2 regions of the Microbacterium ginsengiterrae genome follow, and region 2 is predicted to be linked to the other one. Evidence: predicted binding sites of a transcription regulator. Region 2 holds the regulator's gene; the other holds the start of a gene.
The links. Region 2 encodes LexA, which represses DNA repair genes until DNA is damaged. Its sites were predicted from a motif close to TCGAACANNTGTTCGA; they were not measured.
Positions count from the first base shown of each region.

Region 1 (6,915 bases), 2.3 Mb from region 2:
CCTGGGCCCGATCCCACGCGTCACCGCCGCGTGTGCGGCGGATGCGCAGGGGTTCGCCGGTGGGGTCGTCGGCGAGCAGGTGGAACGGAGCGCCGTGAGTGATCGTCACGCGGACGACATCGCCGGGACGCGGGATCTCCGAGCCCTCGGTGACCTCGAAGTGCACGAGGCGGTTGTCCTCTGCGCGGCCGGTGAGCCGGTGCGTCTCGACGTCCTTCTTGCCCTCGCCGACGGAGACGAGGACCTCGACCTCGCGGCCGACCTGCTTCTGGTTCTCCTCCAGCGAGATCCGCTCCTGCAGAGCGATCAGACGGTTGTAGCGCTCCTGCACGACGGCCTTCGGGACCTGGTCCTCCATCGTGGCGGCCGGGGTTCCCTCGCGGATGGAGTACTGGAAGGTGAACGCGTTCGCGAACCGAGCCTGTTCCACGACGCGCATCGTGTCTTCGAAGTCCTCGTCGGTCTCCCCGGGGAAGCCGACGATGATGTCCGTGGAGATCGCGGCGTGCGGCATGCGTGCACGCACGCGGTCGAGGATCCCGAGGAAGCGGTCGCTGCGGTACGAGCGGCGCATCGCGCGAAGGATGCGGTCGCTGCCGGACTGCAGCGGCATGTGCAGCTGAGGCATGACGGACGGCGTCTCGGCCATCGCGTCGATGACGTCGTCGGTGAACGCTGCGGGGTGCGGGCTGGTGAAACGGATGCGCTCGAGGCCCTCGATCTGGCCTGCCGCGCGCAGCAGTTTGCCGAACGCCTGTCGATCGCCGAACTCGACGCCGTAGGAGTTCACGTTCTGTCCGAGGAGGGTGACCTCGATCGCGCCGTCTTCGACGAGCAGGCGGATCTCGTTGAGGATGTCGCCGGGACGACGGTCCTTCTCCTTGCCTCGAAGGCTCGGGACGATGCAGAACGTGCAGGTGTTGTTGCAGCCGACGGAGATCGACACCCAGCCGCTGTGCGCGGAGTCCCGCTTGGTCGGGAGCGTCGAGGGGAAGACTTCGAGGGACTCGAGGATCTCGAGCTCCGCATCACCGTTGTGCTTCGCGCGCTCGAGCAGCCCGGGGAGGGAGCCCATGTTGTGCGTTCCGAAGACCACATCGACCCACGGCGCCTTGTCGAGCACGGCGTCCTTGTCCATCTGCGCGAGGCAGCCGCCGACGGCGATCTGCATGCCCTCCTTGCGGCGCTTGACCGATGCGAGATGTCCGAGCGTGCCGTAGAGCTTCCCTGCGGCGTTGTCGCGGACCGCGCAGGTGTTGATGATGACGACATCGGCCTCGGTGCCGGCATCCGCCCGCACATAGCCCGCACTCTCGAGGGAGCCGGACAGGCGCTCGGAGTCGTGCACGTTCATCTGGCATCCGAAGGTACGCACTTCGTACGTTCGGTGGCGTCCGTCGACGTCGACGGCCGCCGGCGACGCGGAGATCATCGTCGGTTCGCTGCGCGGAATAGTCATGATGCCTTCCATTCTACGAGCGGTTGCCGCCGATCATTCCGAGTCGACGAACCGCACGCTGCTCGGACCGCCGAGAGAGGCTTCCGTGAGCGCCGTCCGCGCCGCCGTCATGGCGACGGAGCCGCCGTAGCCGCGTCGAGCGAGCTGACCGACGAGCCGCCGCAACGCCGTGTCGAAGTCGAGTCGTGACAGTGACCGCGCCTTCGTCCTGGCGAACTCCAATGCGCGTTCGGCATCATCATCCGGCAGATCTCCGAGCGCGGCATCGATCACGTCACGGGGAATCCCCCGCTGCGCAAGGGACCGCGAGAGGGCCACGCGGCCCTGACCTTTGCGCTCGACCCCGGAGATGACGAGATGCTCCGCGAGCAGCCCATCGTCCAGGTATCCGCGCTCACAGAATCGGTCGATGACGTCGTCGACGGCAGCCGCGTCGAGATGCTTCTCGCGCAGAACCTGTCGAGCCTCCGAGATGGAGAGCGAACGCGCCCTGAGCTTCCGCACGAGCGCCTCCTCGGCCTGCGCGACGGCTTCGTCGGGGTCGAAGCTTCCCGAAGCATCAGCTGCCGGCGCGTCCTTTCGACGCGACTGCTCTCGCCCACGGCCGCTCGACCCCACTGCGTGCGGCGCAGCCGGACGGTCATGATCACTTGCGCCGTCGGTGGCAAGGTCGGACGCGCGTGCGACCTTGCCACCGAACAGCGGGATGACGGGAGCGAGGCGGTCCTCGCCCCCGTCACTCATGGCTCACTCCACCGATCGGAGGGCGCTGCACAGTCATCAGGCCGGACGGCGCTGTGCCAGCTCGTCGGCGGCCGGTGCTCCGACGCCCTCGGGACCTGCGCCCCCGATCCCGAGCTTCTGCTTGATCTGCGTCTCGATCGTCAGCGCGATGTCGGGATTCTTGATCAGGAAGTTGCGGGCGTTCTCCTTGCCCTGCCCGAGCTGGTCGCCGTCGTAGGTGTACCACGAGCCGGACTTCTTGACGATGCCGTGCTCCACGCCGAAGTCGATCAGGCTGCCCTCGCGGGAGATTCCGACGCCGTAGAGGATGTCGAACTCCGCCTGCTTGAACGGCGGCGCCATCTTGTTCTTCACGACCTTGACGCGCGTACGGTTTCCCACCGCGTCGGTGCCGTCCTTGAGCGTCTCGATACGACGGATGTCCATGCGGACCGAGGCGTAGAACTTCAGTGCCTTACCTCCGGCCGTCGTCTCGGGCGAGCCGAAGAACACTCCGATCTTCTCGCGCAGCTGGTTGATGAAGATCATCGTGGTGTTCGTCTGATTAAGTCCACCGGTCAGCTTGCGCAGTGCCTGCGACATCAGTCGAGCCTGGAGGCCGACGTGGGAGTCGCCCATCTCGCCCTCGATCTCCGCACGGGGAACGAGCGCTGCCACCGAGTCGATGACGATGAGGTCGATGGCACCGGAACGCACCAGCATGTCGGCGATCTCGAGCGCCTGCTCTCCGGTGTCGGGCTGCGACACCAGCAGCGCATCGATGTCGACGCCGAGCTTCTTCGCGTACTCGGGATCGAGCGCGTGCTCCGCATCGATGAACGCGGCGATACCGCCCGCCTTCTGGGCGTTGGCGATCGCGTGGAGAGTCAGGGTCGTCTTACCCGAGGACTCAGGACCGTAGATCTCGACGATGCGTCCACGCGGGAGTCCACCGACTCCGAGGGCGACGTCCAGCGCGATCGAACCGGTCGGGACGACGGCGACGGGGGCGCGCTCGTCACTGCCCAGCCGCATGACCGAGCCCTTTCCGAACTGGCGGTCGATCTGAGCGAGAGCTGATTCCAGAGACTTCTCGCGGTCTGCGGTTGATGGCATGACGTGCTCCTCATGTGTTCGCGTGGTGCCGCCTGTAGGCTGTCGCGGTCGCTCCGGCTGGGCGATCTCTCCGACAAGGCGTATGGCTTGTATGCCTGGAATCACCGTACGAGGGGCCTCCGACATCGGATCAGAGACGCGACGAACCGTGGATGACAGACACTCGAAACCACTTGTGCAGAACGATACGCCCTTTTCGAACACATATTCGACGACACGCCGCCCGCGCGTCGCGACGGCAGGGCCTTCAGTGGCGACGAGGTTCCAGGCGGCCGACACCGTAACGGCGCTCCGCCGGCACGTCCGTCTCCTCACACAGCGCAGTCCAGATGTCGCGCGGCGGCACGCCTGACCGGAGGGCCTCGGATGCAGTCCGACCGCCGACGGCGGACAGCACGAGATCGTCCATCAATGCGATGGCACGGGGTCCGAACTCATCTTCGACGGCGCGAAGGAACTCACTGCGTCGCATCCGCTGTCAGCCGTAGGGCGCGTCAGTGCAGCGAGAGCTCGGGCTCGACCGAGGCGACGAGATCGTCCGGCACCACATCGGGGAACACCTGCATGCCCTCGAGCACAGAGATGCGGTCACCGACCTCGCGCATGATCCGGGAGATGGGGACATCGAGTGCCTCGGCCACCGAAGCGAGGATCTCGCTGGAGGCCTCCTTCTGGCCACGCTCGACTTCGCTGAGGTATCCGAGCGCCACCGACGCTTTACTCGCGACCTGCCGGAGAGTGCGACCCTTCTGCAGGCGGAAGTTCCTCAGCACATCGCCGATTTCCTGTCGTACAAGAATCATCGGAACCTCCTCTCCATTCCCCAGATCGAAGTCTCCTCCGAACGGATCGCCAGTCTAACGCGACACGACACCGGAAACGCTACCGTCTTACGCTGTGGTTTCGTTGAGAACGACACAAAGATGACAACGCGGGCGCACCTGCCCCTATTCCCCGAGCACAGAGAGCGCGAGCTCGATCGCAGCATCCACCGACTGCGCCCGCACGGCCGACCGGTCTCCCTGGAAGAGGTAGGCGCGCGTCCGCGTCCCCGCAGGCGTGGCGACACCGATGTGCACGGTGCCGACCGGCTGCCCGTCCGGGGAGTCCGGGCCGGCGATGCCCGTCGTGGACAGTCCCACATCGGCCGGGCGTTCGTCGACCGCGACGGCGGCGCGCACACCGTCGGCCATCTGCGTGGCGACGTCCGGATCCACGGGACCGCGGGCCTCCAGAAGCGCAGCGTCCACGCCGAGTACCGAGTGCTTCACCGGTGTGGCGTATGCGACGACTCCGCCGAGCAGGACCTGCGAGGCTCCCGGCACGGACACCACAGCCGCCGTCAGTGCGCCGCCGGTCAACGACTCCGCGACCCCGAGAGTCCAACCCCGCGAGGCGAGCGCGGCGACCAACTCGGCTGCCGTGCTCATCGCCGTTCGGCCCGCGCGCCCCGGACCTGGGACACGACGTAATCGATGCCGCTCGCGACCGTGAGGACGAGGGTCGCGTACATGAGGACGAGGCCGATGCCGGTCCACCAGTCCATGCCGATGAGCTCATGCAGCGGCAGCAACCACCAGCCGAGGGCGACGGCCTGGAACGCGGTCTTCACCTTGCCCATCCATGCGGCGGCGACGATGTGATCGCTCGCGACCATGAACCGGTGGACGGTGATCCCCCACTCGCGCAGCAGGATGATGATGACGACCCACCACGGCCACTCACCGAGGATGGCGAGCCCGACGAATCCGGCGCCGGTGAGGAGCTTGTCGGCGATCGGATCCCAGAGCTTGCCGAAGTCGCTGACGATGTCATAACGGCGAGCGAGGTATCCGTCGACCCAGTCCGTCGAGATCGCCAACACGAACAGCGCGCCGGCGACCCACCGGATCACGATGTCGTCGAGACCGTGGGTTCCGCCCAGCAGGAGGAGGATGAAGAAGACGACCGCGAGCGGAATGCGGGCGATCGTGATCGCGTTGGGCAGCTGCCGAGGAATCGCCATCAGTCGCGTCCCGTCAGGCCCCAGGCGTCTTCGTCGCCCTCACCGTCGTCGACAACGGGGAGCCCGTCGAACTGCGCCTCGATCGGGTCGCGGCCGTAGTCGACCGACGCCGGAGGTGCGGCATGAGCGGCTGCCGCCGGTGCAGCGGACGGTGCCGGGGCGGCCGGAACATCCTCGCCGCGGAGCTTGGCCATCACGGCCGGGAGTTGTTCGGCGGTCACCAGCACGTCACGGGCCTTCGAGCCCTCCGATGGTCCGACGATCTCGCGCGATTCGAGCAGGTCCATGAGGCGTCCGGCCTTCGCGAAGCCGACCCGCAGCTTGCGCTGCAGCATCGAGGTGGAACCGAACTGCGAGGAGACGACGAGCTCGGCGGCCGCCAGCAGCACCTCGAGATCGTCACCGATGTCCTCGTCGACCTCCTTCTTCTTCGCCGGATCCAGCGCCTCCTGGACGTCCGGGCGGTATTCCGGCCGCGCCTGAGCCGTCACGTGCTTGACCACGGCGTCGATCTCGCTCTCCTCGACCCACGCGCCCTGCAGGCGGAAGGGCTTCGAGGACCCCATGGGCGAGAACAGGGCGTCGCCCTGACCGATGAGCTTGTCCGCGCCCGGCGCGTCGAGGATCACGCGACTGTCGGTGACGCTCGTCACGGCGAACGCGAGCCGCGACGGGACGTTGGCCTTGATGAGACCGGTGACGACGTCGACGCTGGGTCGCTGCGTCGCCAGCACGAGGTGGATGCCGGAGGCGCGGGCGAGCTGGGTGATGCGGACGATCGAGTCCTCGACATCGCGCGGGGCGACCATCATGAGGTCGGCGAGCTCGTCGACGACGACGAGCAGGTACGGGTACGGCTTGAGGACGCGTTCGCTGCCGACGGGCACCTCCACCTCGCCGGCGCGCACCGCCTTGTTGAAGTCATCGATGTGACGGAAGCCGAACGACGCGAGGTCGTCGTACCGCATGTCCATCTCCTTCACCACCCACTGCAGCGCCTCGGCTGCCTTCTTCGGGTTGGTGATGATCGGCGTGATCAGGTGCGGGACACCGGCGTAACTGGTCAGCTCGACGCGCTTGGGGTCGATGAGCACCATGCGCACGTCCGAAGGGCGCGCCCGCATGAGCAGGCTCGTGATCATCGAGTTCACGAAGCTCGACTTACCGGAGCCGGTGGAACCCGCGACGAGCAGGTGGGGCATCTTCGCGAGGTTCGCGACGACGAAGTTGCCGCCGACGTCCTTGCCCACACCGACCGTGAGCGGGTGGGTGCTCTTGTGCGCCGCAGCGGAGCGGAGCACGTCGCCGAGGGCGACCGTCTCGCGGTCCGTGTTGGGGATCTCGATTCCGATCGCGCTCTTGCCGGGGATCGGCGAGAGGATGCGCACGTCATTGGACGCGACCGCATAGGCGATGTTGTTGCTGAGCTGCGTGATCTTCTCGACCTTGACGCCGTGGCCGACCTCGACCTCGTACTGCGTCACCGTCGGCCCGCGGGAGAACCCGGTGACCTTGGCGTCGACCTTGAACTGGCTCAGCACGCTCGTGATCTGTTCGACGATCCGGTCGTTCGCCTCGGAACGTGCGACGGACGGCGGGCCCTCACTCAGCA
Region 1 is NZ_JACHMU010000001.1:2,517,089-2,524,003, reverse strand. It holds gene miaB (tRNA (N6-isopentenyl adenosine(37)-C2)-methylthiotransferase MiaB) at 1-1,459, opposite strand, end outside; gene HD600_RS12205 (regulatory protein RecX) at 1,493-2,203, opposite strand; gene recA (recombinase RecA) at 2,240-3,298, opposite strand; gene HD600_RS12195 (DUF3046 domain-containing protein) at 3,546-3,770, opposite strand; gene HD600_RS12190 (helix-turn-helix domain-containing protein) at 3,793-4,101, opposite strand; gene HD600_RS12185 (CinA family protein) at 4,246-4,728, opposite strand; gene pgsA (CDP-diacylglycerol--glycerol-3-phosphate 3-phosphatidyltransferase) at 4,725-5,303, opposite strand; gene HD600_RS12175 (FtsK/SpoIIIE family DNA translocase) at 5,303-6,915, opposite strand, start outside.
Region 1: the regulator LexA is predicted to act here: its motif matches at 3,495-3,510, upstream of recA (recombinase RecA).

Region 2 (6,915 bases):
TGCAGCTGCTCGCGCGCATCAACGCCGGTGGCACCACGATCGTCATGGCCACCCACGAGGCCGCATTCGTCGATCAGATGCAGCGGCGCGTGATCGAGCTGCGCGACGGCGAGCTGGTGCGCGACGAGACACACGGTGGATACGGGGATCGCTCGATGATCCCGCAGCTCGTTCCGGAAGAGGAGCGCGGCGCAGCCGCGACGGCGGCGCTGACCGCCGTCCAGGAGGTGCAGCGCGAGACCGAGTCGCTCGAGCCGCTCACCGCCGAGATGATCGCGTCGATGAAGGCCGCGAGAGAGGCCGAGGCATCCGCGGAGAGCGCCCCGCGTCCCTCCGGGCCGCGGACGCACCCCATCGTCCTTCCCGAGGTCGATGTGGCAGAGCTCGGTGTCGCCGACCGCCTCGGCCTGTCCGATGCCGCCGACGACGAGGAAGTGGGGCCGACCTCGTGAGGGTGGGACTGATCCTGATGGAGGCACTCGGAGGCCTCCGTCGCAACATCTCGATGGTGATCTCCGTCGTGCTCGTGACGTTCATCTCGCTGACGTTCGTCGGCGCGGCGATCCTCATGCAGGGCCAGATCAGCACCATGCGCGACTACTGGACCGAGCGTGCTCAGGTCGCCGTGTACATGTGCTCTTCCGTCTCGGAGGCCGAGACGTGCCTGGACGGCGCCGCCACCGAGGAACAGATCGCGCAGGTGAACGACGAGCTCGCCGGGCCCGCGCTGAACACGCTGATCAGCGAGGTGCGCTTCGAGACGAAGGAGGAGGCGTACGCCAACCTCATCGAACAGATCGGCTCCGAGCAGGCCAGCGTCCTCACCGAGGACCAGATGTTCGAGACGTTCTGGGTCACGCTGAAGGACCCGACGCAGTCCCAGGTCATCGTGGAGGCGTTCAGCGGCGTCAGCGGGGTCGAGGAGGTGCTCGATCAGCGTCAGTATCTCGATCCGCTGTTCTCGGCACTGACGGTCGCCACGTACATCGCCGTCGGCATCGCCGTGCTCATGCTCATCGCCGCGGTGCTGCTCATCGCGACGACGATCCGCCTGTCCGCCTATGCGCGACGCAAGGAGATCGGGATCATGCGCCTGGTGGGTGCTTCGAACCGATTCATCCAGACGCCGTTCGTCCTCGAGGGCGTGTTCGCCGCGTTCCTCGGCTCCGCACTCGCCAGCGGTGCCGTGATCGCGGGCATGCACTTCGGCGTCGAGGGATACCTGAAGGGCCGCGTGCCGTTCATCACGACATGGGTGACGATGCAGGATGCCTTCCTCGTCGTTCCCGTCCTCATCGCCATCGGTGTGATCCTGGCTGCGCTGTCGGCCGGGTTCGCGATCCGTCGCTGGCTGCGCACGTAGCATCCGCTCCTCCGAGGCCCGCGCTGTTATAGGGTGGAGGGCTGGCTGTACGACCGGATGCACAGGAGAGAACCATGCCAAGGGAACGCGGGGAGAAGGTCATCGCGACCAATCGTCGCGCTCGTCACGACTACAACATCGAGAAGTCGTACGAGGCGGGTCTCGTGCTCACCGGCACCGAGGTGAAGTCGCTCCGACAGGGACGGGCGAACCTCTCCGACGGCTACGCCTTCATCAAGGGCAAGGAGATCTTCCTCGACTCCGTGCACATCCCCGAATACTCGCAGGGGCACTGGACGAACCACTCGGCCAAGCGCGTGCGCAAACTCCTCATGCACCGTGAGGAGATCCAGAAGCTCGAGCACGCCGTCTCCGCCGGCGGCTACACGCTCGTGCCCTTGAAGCTGTACTTCCTCGACGGGCGGGCCAAGGTCGAGATCGCCTTGGCGAAGGGTAAGCGCGAGTTCGACAAGCGTCAGACCCTGCGCGAGCGGCAGGACACCCGCGAAGCCGAGCGCGCCATGCGCCTGCGCAACCGCATGGGGGAGTGACCCTCAGAGCCGGGCGGCTCGTACTGAGCGACTAGCGAGTCGAAGTGCTTGTGCTGAGCGAGCGCTAGCGAGTCGAAGTGAAACCGAACGCGCGTCCGAGGAACGCCAGCTCCCGTTCGAGCGAATCGACGATCGTCTCCGCCTTGCGGAATCCGTGGCCCTCGCCCGGGTACAGGACGTACTCGTGCGGGACGCCCCGCTCGGCGAGGGCATCCCGGATCGCCTCGGACTGCGACGGGGGGACGACCTGATCGTCCTCACCCTGCAGCAGCAGGACCGGGACGTCGATGCGGTCGGTGTGCGTGAGGGGCGAACGCTCGACGTACACCTGCTCCGCCTCCGGCAGCTGGCCGACGAGGCCGTCGATGTAATGCTTCTCGAAGTCGTGCGCGTCCTCCGCGAGCATGCGGAGATCCGCGACGCCGTAGCGACTGATCCCCGCCGCGAACACTCCGCCGCGCACGAGCGCGGACAGCACGGTCCAGCCGCCGGCTGATCCGCCGCGGATCGCGATCCGGCGGGGGTCGGCGCGCCCTGATTCGGCGAGGCCGCGCGCGGCGGCGAGGACGTCATCGACGTCGACGACCCCCCACTGCCCGTCGAGCCGTTCCCGGTAGGCACGGCCGTAGCCCGTGGATCCGCCGTAGTTGACGTCGAGGACGCCGATGCCGCGGCTCGTGTAGAACGCGATCGCCGCGGACGCGGCCCCGGCGACGTGCGCGGTGGGGCCGCCGTGCACGAAGACGATGTACGGCGGCAGTTCGCCGTCCGGTGCGACGACATTCGGATTGGCCGGCGGATAGTCGAAGGCGTGTACGGGGCCGTGCGCGCCGTCGATCGTGAATGCGCGGGCCGGCGGCATCCATGCGGAATCGGCCGGCGCTCCGCCTCGGACGGCGCTGACGTCGCCGGATTCCACATCGGCGACCCACAGGCCGGCGTTGACCGTCGCACCCCCTCCGGACAGCAGAACCCGCGTCCCGCTGACGTCGTCGACGCTGACATGGGCACTGGCGGGGACCTCAAGTGTCTGGACGGCGCCGTCGCGGTCGACGACGACGACCTCGTCGGCCCCGTTCGTGCGGACTGCGACGATCCGCCCGTCGGGAAGAGGCTGATACCAGCGGTTGCCGAGGACCCAGAGACCGTACCCGGTGTCGGCGTCCGCAGGGGCGATCACGCCCGCCCGTTGCCACGACCCGCTCGCATCCCGCACCGCGCGGTGCAGGCTCCAGCGCACTGGGCCGTCGTCTGCGATCGGGCGGTCATCGAGGTAGAGCAGTTCGGAGTCGCTGATCCAATGAGGTTGGAGGGCACTGACGGTGTCGATCGTCGCCTCCTCGAAGGCACCGCCGGCCCCTTCGGTGCGGACGTGGAGCTGAGCGCTCTGCCACGGCATCCGTGTGCCGCTCCATTCGACGTATGCGACGCTGCGGCCGTCGGGGGAGAGCACGGGGTGGGCGAAGAACGATGATCCCTCGACGACCACGCGGACGGCGTCGGCTTCGTCCGCTGCACGCCCGTCCAGCGGCACCTCGATGATCGCCCGACGGTGCGGATCGGCGCCGAGGTCCTCGCGGACCGCGAGGAGCCGGCCGTGCTGGAACCGCAGCCCGCCATGGCGCGGGCCACGCCCGTCAGCTCCCACCGCGGTGAGCGCCTCCGGCTCGCTCCCCGGCTGCAACCGATACACGCGCTGATCCGAGGCCTCCACGAAGAAGAGGGTCCCCTGTTCGTCGGCCGTCCAGGCGCCACCGCCGTACTCGTGCACGCGTGAGCGCGCGCTCCACGGCGCAGGGAGTACCGTGTCGCCCGACGAGCGTCGTACGGTCACCCGCCCGCTCTCGGCCGGGACCGACTCGCCCCACCAGATCTCATCACCGACGAATCGCGCGCCGTCGATGCGTGGCGCGGACGACGCGATGTCGGCAGCGGCGAACGGCGATGACCAGGTTCCGTACGGCTGAGGCATGCTCCCAGCCTATGCGGGGCGTCCGACACCCGAGAATGGTTCCTGCGACGTCGATGCGTCGCGTGGTCAGACGGCGCGGAGGACGGCGACGACCTTGCCCAGAACGGTGGCGTCGTCTCCGAGGATCGGTTCGAAGGAGCTGTTCCGGGGGAGCAGCCAGGTGTGGCCGTCGCGCTGCCGGAAGGTCTTCACCGTGGCCTCGCCGTCGAGCATGGCGGCGACGATCTCGCCGTTCTCGGCGGTGTTCTGGGTGCGGACGACGACCCAGTCGCCGTCGCAGATGGCGGCATCGATCATCGACTCGCCCGTGACCTTGAGCATGAACAGATCGCCCTTGCCCACCAGCTGGCGCGGAAGGGGGAAGATCTCTTCGACCTGCTGCTCCGCCGTGATCGGCACGCCGGCCGCGATCTGACCGACGAGGGGGACCATGGCCGCGTCGCCGACGGGGGTGTTCGTGTCCGCCGGGTTCTCGCCACTCGTGCCGGGGAGGTCGATCAGGACCTCCATCGCCCTGGTCTTGCCCGGGTCGCGACGGAGGTAGCCGCTGAGCTCGAGCTGACCGAGCTGGTGGGTGACGCTCGAGAGCGACTTGAGCCCCACCGCGTCGCCGATCTCTCGCATGCTCGGCGGATAGCCGTGCGCGGCGATCGATGCCTGGATCACCTCGAGGATCGCCATCTGCTTCTGGCTGAGGCTCTTCCGCCGACGGGTCCGCGGCGCCTCCGCTTCGGTGACGGCGTTGTCGCTCATGTCTGCTCCTTCGGGGGCGTTGCCGGTGCGGCGATTCGAATGTCGGTGGCCCGTGGTGGGGTGTCCTTATCGAAACCGTATCCGAGAAATCGCCCGATTCGGAAGATCTGTTCGAGCGTGTCGGGCGCAAGAGGGTGCAGGGTTTCGAACAATTCTTGACAGATGTTCGAATTCGAAGATAAGTTCGGTACGTAGCTTCGCATTCGTCGCTCCCGGCCGAGCGGCGGATGCGAACGCTACGCCAAAGAGGCAGAGGAGATCACATGAGCACCATCACCGTCACCGCACCGTCCGTCACCGCCGTTCGTCCGGCTACGCGGCTCCGCCTGACGGCGCGCGGCAGGCGCGTGCTCGCGGGCCTCGCTGCGCTTCCGCTCGCTGCGGGTATCGCCTTCGCGGCGATCAGCGGCGGCTCCGCCCTCGCGTCCGGAGACGAGGCGCAGACCGTCAGCTTCGCGACGGTCACGGTCCTGCCCGGCGACACCCTCTGGTCGATCGCCGAATCCGTCGCACCGAGCGCTGACCCGCGCACCGTGATCAGTGCCATCGAGCGGCTGAACGCGCTCGGCACCGGTTCGCTGCAGGTGGGTCAGCAGATCGCGATCCCCGCGGAGTACACCGACTGAGCGGCCTCGAGGGGCGGCACCGCCGTTAACATGGGTAAGGTGACTGTTTCTCTCGGCGACCTTCCCCTCCGCGATGATCTTCGCGGCCTCACACCCTACGGCGCACCGCAGGCCCCGCTGCCCGTCGCGCTGAACGTCAACGAGAACACCCATCCCGTTCCCGACGAGGTCGCCAGCGACATCCTCGATGACATCGCTGTCGCTCTGCGCGAGGTGAACCGCTACCCCGACCGGGAGTTCACGACGCTGCGGCAGGCGTTCGCCGACTACCTCGGGCACAACCTCGAACCGGAGCAGATCTGGGCGGGGAACGGCTCCAACGAGGTGCTGCAGCACATCATGCAGGCCTTCGGCGGTCCAGGGCGCACCGTGTTCAGCTTCGGTCCGACGTACTCGATGTACCCGCTCATCGCGCAGGGAACCGGCGCGCGATGGATCGCGGGGGAGCGCGAGCCGGACTACACGATCACGGCGGAGGAAGCCGCGGCGCAGGTTGAGCAGGCCGACCCCGACATCGTGATGCTCTGCTCGCCCAACAACCCCACCGGCACTCCGCTCGGACTCGATGTCGTCTCGGCTGTGTACGAGGCCGCGCGGGGGATCGTCGTCGTCGACGAGGCGTACCAGGAGTTCGCGCCCCGCGACGCGGAGTCGGCATTGACGCTGCTGGAGGGCCGACCGCGCCTCGCGGTCTCCCGCACGATGAGCAAGGCCTTCGCATTCGCCGGTGCCAGAGTGGGCTACCTCGCCGCTGACCCGGCGTTCATCGACGCCCTGCGGCTCGTCCGCCTTCCGTACCACCTCAGCGGCATCACACAGGCGGCCGCGGTCGCGGCCCTCCGCAATTCCGACACGATGCTCGGCATGGTGGACGAGATCGTCGAGCAGCGCGATCGCATCACGGCCACGCTCGAGGCGCTGGGTTACCTGCCGCACGAATCATGGTCGAACTTCGTCCTGTTCGGCGGGGTCGCAGACCCCCGTGCGACGTTCCAGGCGCTGTACGAGCGCGGCATCCTCGTCCGCGACGTCGGCATCCCCAATCACCTCAGGGTGACAGCGGGCACCGAGGCCGAGACCACCGCGTTCCTGGATGCACTGGCGTCGATAGACTCGACATCATGAGCGCTCCTCGTACGGCATCCCGCAGTCGCAGCACGTCCGAGTCGACCGTCGAACTCGAACTCAACCTCGACGGCACAGGGCGCAGCAGCATCGACAGCTCTGTGCCCTTCTTCGACCACATGCTGACGGCGTTCGCGAAGCACTCGCTGACCGACCTCACCGTCCGCGCATCCGGTGACACCGACATCGACGCGCACCACACGGTGGAGGACATCTCGATCGTGCTCGGGCAGGCGATCGGCGAGGCGCTCGGCGACAAGGCCGGCATCTCGCGCTACGGCGACGCGCTCGTACCGCTGGACGAGGCGCTCGCGCAGGCCGTCGTCGACATCAGCGGCCGGCCCTACCTCGTGCACACGGGTGAGCCCGCCGGGTTCGAGCACCACCTCATCGGAGGCCACTTCACCGGGTCTCTCGTGCGTCACGCCTTCGAGGCGATCACGTTTAACGCGGCACTCACCGTGCACGTCCGCGTGCTCGGGGGGCGCGACCCGCACCACATCGCCGAAGCCGAGTTCAAGGCGT
Region 2 is NZ_JACHMU010000001.1:241,381-248,295, reverse strand. It holds gene ftsE (cell division ATP-binding protein FtsE) at 1-452, shown strand, start outside; gene ftsX (permease-like cell division protein FtsX) at 449-1,363, shown strand; gene smpB (SsrA-binding protein SmpB) at 1,438-1,914, shown strand; gene HD600_RS01270 (S9 family peptidase) at 1,979-3,886, opposite strand; gene lexA (transcriptional repressor LexA) at 3,953-4,639, opposite strand; gene HD600_RS01260 (LysM peptidoglycan-binding domain-containing protein) at 4,903-5,265, shown strand; gene HD600_RS01255 (histidinol-phosphate transaminase) at 5,296-6,390, shown strand; gene hisB (imidazoleglycerol-phosphate dehydratase HisB) at 6,387-6,915, shown strand, end outside.